2 regions of the Pseudomonas sp. 86_A genome follow, and region 1 is predicted to be linked to the other one. Evidence: predicted binding sites of a transcription regulator. Region 1 holds the regulator's gene; the other holds the start of a gene.
What was found. Region 1 encodes FliA, which starts transcription of late flagellar genes. Its sites were predicted from a motif close to CTAAAGTTTNNNNNNNNNNNGCCGNTAA; they were not measured.
Positions count from the first base shown of each region.

Region 1 (2,469 bases):
AAAAAACCTAAAATTCCAAAACTCTAGAATCCGAGGCTGGATAACAAATCGTCCACATCGTCCTGACCGGACACAACGTCTTCTCGTTTATCGGCATGAATCTGCGGACCTTCACCCTGCGAGAGATGTTTTTGTGGATCTTTTTCTGCAAGCATCGCGGCGCGGTCATGTTCGATGCCCGCAAAGCGGTCGACCTGACTGGCCATGAGCACGAGTTTGAGCAAATTGCTTTCGACTTCGGTGACCAGTTGGGTCACACGCTTGATCACCTGACCGGTCAGGTCCTGGTAATCCTGAGCCAGCAGGATGTCGTTGAGGTTGCTCGACACCGCACGGTTGTCCGTGCTGCTGCGCGACAGAAAACCGTCGACCCGGCGCGCCAGTTCGCGGAACTCTTCAGCCCCGACCTCACGGCGCATGAAACGGCCCCAATCGGTGCTCAGGGCCTGGGCTTCTTCAGCCAGGCCATTGACCACCGGGGTAGCGCTTTCCACCAGATCCATGGTGCGGTTGGCCGCGGCTTCGGTCAGCTTGACCACATAGCCCAGGCGTTCGGTGGCGTCGGTGATTTGCGACACTTCCTCGGCCTGCGGCATGTGCGGATCGATCTGGAAGTTGACGATCGCACTGTGCAGTTCGCGTGTGAGCTTGCCCACTTCCTGATACAGGCCGCGGTCACGGGTCTGATTGAGCTCATGGATCAGTTGCACAGCGTCGCCGAACCTGCCTTTTTCAAGGCTCTCGACCAGTTCGACCGCGTGTTTTTTCAGGGTCGATTCGAAATCGCCCTGTGAAGATTCTTTATGCTCCATAGCTCCCCCGCGCGTTCATCAGCCGATGCGTTCGAAAATCTTCTCGATTTTTTCTTTCAGCGCCTGAGCCGTGAAAGGTTTGACCACGTAGCCGTTTACACCGGCCTGGGCCGCTTCGATGATCTGCTCGCGCTTGGCTTCTGCCGTCACCATCAGCACCGGCAGGTGCTTGAGTTTTTCATCGGCACGCACGTGGCGCAGCAGGTCGATACCGGTCATGCCCGGCATGTTCCAGTCCGTTACCAGAAAGTCGATGCTTCCGCTGTTGAGCACCGGAATGGCAGTGGTGCCATCGTCGGCCTCGACGGTGTTGGTGAACCCCAGATCACGCAGCAGGTTCTTGATGATCCGCCGCATCGTTGAGAAGTCATCAACGATGAGGATTTTCATGTTCTTGTCCAATTCGACCTCCAAGCAGTCTTAAACGCGCCCAGCACCTGGACGCGCCATTTCAATCAATCCGGCAAAGCACTCGATGACTGTCTGGAGCACAACAGAGCAAGACCGGTGCCGTTCATCACCGCACCAGCCTCGTTCGCAGTGTCCCCACACTGCCTTCAGCGCGCTCGCCACTCCCCCAAACGCCCCCGCAAGCGGGCCGCGCACTGGCTGTGTAACTGGCTGACCCGCGATTCACTGACGCCAAGGACTTCACCGATTTCCTTGAGGTTCAGCTCTTCGTCGTAGTACAGCGCCAACACCAGTCGCTCACGCTCCGGCAAATTGGCAATCGCGTCCGCCAGCGCTGCCTGGAAGCGTTCATCTTCCAGATCGCGTGACGGCTCAAGATGAGCACTGGCGCCATCCTCGTGCAGCCCTTCGTGTTCGCCGTCCTGCAACAGGTCGTCGAAACTGAACAGCCGGCTGCCCAGCGTGTCATTCAAAATCCCGTAGTAATCGTCGAGACTCAATTGGAGTTCGGCCGCAACTTCGTGATCTTTAGCATCACGGCCGGTTTTAGCTTCAATTGAGCGAATTGCGTCGCTGACCATACGGGTGTTGCGGTGAACCGAGCGTGGTGCCCAATCCCCTTTGCGCACTTCGTCGAGCATCGCGCCGCGGATTCGAATGCCCGCGTACGTTTCGAAACTGGCGCCCTTGCTGGCGTCATATTTGGTCGAAACTTCAAGCAGACCGATCATCCCGGCCTGAATCAGATCCTCGACCTGCACACTCGCCGGCAAGCGCGCCAGCAAGTGATAGGCAATGCGCTTGACCAGTGGCGCGTAACGCTCGATCAACTCGTACTGCGCGTCACGTGCCGACTTCTTGTAGTAGTTCATACCGCTCGCGGTCATAACACAGGCCCTGCTGTTTGCTGCACGAGGCGCTCGACGAAAAACTCCAGGTGACCGCGCGGGTTGGCAGGCAGCGGCCAGGTATCGACCTTCTGCGCGATCGCCTTGAACGCCAGCGCGCACTTGGAACGCGGGAAGGCTTCATAGACCGCTCGCTGCTTCTGCACTGCCTTGCGCACGCTTTCGTCGTACGGCACCGCGCCGACGTATTGTAAGGCGACGTCGAGGAAACGATCCGTGACCTTGGTCAACTTGGCGAACAGGTTGCGCCCTTCCTGCGGGCTCTGCGCCATGTTGGCGAGGACGCGGAAGCGGTTCATGCCATAGTCGCGGTTGAGCAGTTTGATCAGCGCGTAGGC
Region 1 covers NZ_JAFGYS010000003.1:118,271-120,739, forward strand. The annotation lists gene J5M57_RS06130 (protein phosphatase CheZ) at 24-812, opposite strand; gene J5M57_RS06135 (chemotaxis response regulator CheY) at 831-1,202, opposite strand; gene fliA (RNA polymerase sigma factor FliA) at 1,370-2,110, opposite strand; gene fleN (flagellar synthesis regulator FleN) at 2,107-2,469, opposite strand, start outside.

Region 2 (2,469 bases), on a different contig from region 1:
CTGCACCGCGGTGGCGACCTGATCGATCTCGGCCATCTGTTTCTGAATGCCGATGTTGGTGCGAATGGCGATGTCGGCGGTGTGTTCGGAGGAGTCGCTGACACTCTGCACTGACGTCACCACCTGCGTGATCATCGCCTGCAACTTGGCGAGGAAGGTGTTGAAGCCCTTGGCAATCGAACCCAGTTCATCACTGCGATCACTGCTCAGACGACGGGTCAGATCGCCTTCACCTTTGGCGATGTCATCAAGCATGGCGACCATTTGTTTGAGCGGTCGGGCGATACCGTGACCCACCAGCCAGATCACCAGCAGACCGATGGCGGCGATGATCAGACCGACCATGGCCATGCCGAAGGTGTCGGATTTGCGCTGGGCGTCGAGGTCGCCCTGGAGTTTCTGCAGATCGGCCATCACCGCGTTGAGCGGCAGTTGCAGCATCAGCGTCCAGCGCGCGTCGGTCTGGCCGATGCCGAACGGCAGGTACAGTTCGATGCGGCCCTTGTCCTTGTTGACGGAATAAGTGACTTCGCCGCGCTTGAGGTTGGCCAGGTTGGCGATTTGCTCGGCGTCGAGAATGTCGCTGACCTTCTCACCGAATTTGCTTGGGTCCTTGGTGTAGGCAACGATCCGGCCATTGCCGCCGATCAGGGCCATTTGCCCGGCGCCGCTGTAGAGTTTCTGGTTGGCGCCCAGGAGCATTTCCTGGATGAAGTTCACCGACAGGTCGGCGCCGACGATGCCTTGGAAGGTGCCATTGAGCATGATCGGCTCAATGAATGAAGCGAGCATGACGACCTTGTCGCCGACCTTGTAGGGCGCCGGGTCGATCACGCAGGATTTCTTGCTCTCTTTCGAGCACAGGTAGTACTCGCTGGCGCGCACGCCGGTGGACAGGACTTTCTGGTCGTCGACGTCCACCAGTTTATCCAGGCCGAGGGTGCCGTCGTCATTGCGGAACCACCACGGCAGGAAGCGCCCGTTGGCCGAGTCGATGCCGACCACGCTGGTGCCGACGTAGGCGGCGTCGTTGTGATCAAGGGCGTTTTTTTCCCAGCCGATGTAAGTGCCGAGAATCTTCGGGTTCTTTTCGACGTTCTCTTTGATCAGGCTGATCAGTTGTTCGCGGCTGACGGTCAGGCGCGGCTGGCCATCGGTGCCCGGCGTGCCGAGCAGGGCGTTGACCCGCACCAGGCCGCCGGCAATCAGCAGCGGCGCTTCGAGTTCGCGCTGGATCTGGCTGACCTGAGTCTGCGCCAAGGAGGTCAGGCGTTGTTCGATGACTTGCTCGAACTGCGCCTGAGTGCGCTGTTGCACCATCTCTTGGGTGCGGGCGCCGGAAAACAGCGCGTACAGCACCAGCGCGGCGACCACGCTGAGGACGATGGCGCCGGCCAGGGCGGCGACGGAAAACTGGATCGACTTGAACTTCATGGGAGCTCCGCACGCAAGAGGACGTCTGCGCTGTTGTATCGGCAGCGGGCATTGCGCCATGAGTGCCGAGCGGAACAAAGAGCGGGGCATGTCGCAAATGGATCGGTGCGCGACGCAGTGGTGGCGGGTCTGCCGGGCGCTGTGAATTTTTTACGACAGCAGAAGTGGGAAACATCCGAAAGACACTGCAACACGTCTGTTGTATCTGGCGCCGATACAATTACCCGCCTAGGATACGCGGCATGTTTTCAGGGAGCTTTTGAATGAACAAGACATTGGTTGTAAGTGCACTGAGCGCAGCGCTGTTGCTGGCCGGTTGTCAGTCGGTCAACACCACCAGCGGCGGAGCCGTAGGGGTGGAGCGCAAGCAGTACATGTTCAGCATGCTGTCCTCGCAAGAGGTCGACCAGATGTATGCCCAGTCCTATCAGAAGACCGTTGGCGAGGCGTCGAGCAAAGGCGTACTGGACAAGACCAGCCCGGAGGCCAAGCGGGTTCAGGCCATTGCCAACCGCCTGATCGCCCAGGCGCCGAATTTCCGCCCCGATGCCGCCCAATGGCAGTGGGAGGTCAACCTGATCAAGAGCGATGAGCTAAACGCCAACTGCGGCCCTGGCGGCAAGATCATTTTCTACACCGGGCTGATCGACAGCCTGAAGCTGACCGACGATGAGATCGCCGCGGTGATGGGCCATGAAATCGCCCATGCCCTGCGCGAGCACGGTCGTGAAGCGATGTCCAAAGCCTACGGGATTGAAATGGCCAAGCAGGGTGCCGGTGCGTTGCTCGGTCTGGGTCAGGACAGCCTGGCGCTGGCCGACACCGTGGCCAACTACGGCATGACCTTGCCCAACAGCCGTGCCAACGAAAACGAAGCCGACTTGATCGGCCTCGAACTGGCCGCCCGCGCCGGGTACAACCCGAATGCGGCGATCACCTTGTGGAACAAGATGAGCAAGGCCTCGGAAGGCGCACCGCCGGAATTCATGAGCACTCACCCGGCGTCGTCCAGCCGGATCGCCTCGTTGCAGGCAG
Region 2 covers NZ_JAFGYS010000010.1:214,164-216,632, reverse strand. The annotation lists gene J5M57_RS17125 (methyl-accepting chemotaxis protein) at 1-1,434, opposite strand, end outside; gene J5M57_RS17120 (M48 family metallopeptidase) at 1,698-2,469, shown strand, end outside.
Region 2: the regulator FliA is predicted to act here: its motif matches at 1,470-1,497, upstream of J5M57_RS17125 (methyl-accepting chemotaxis protein).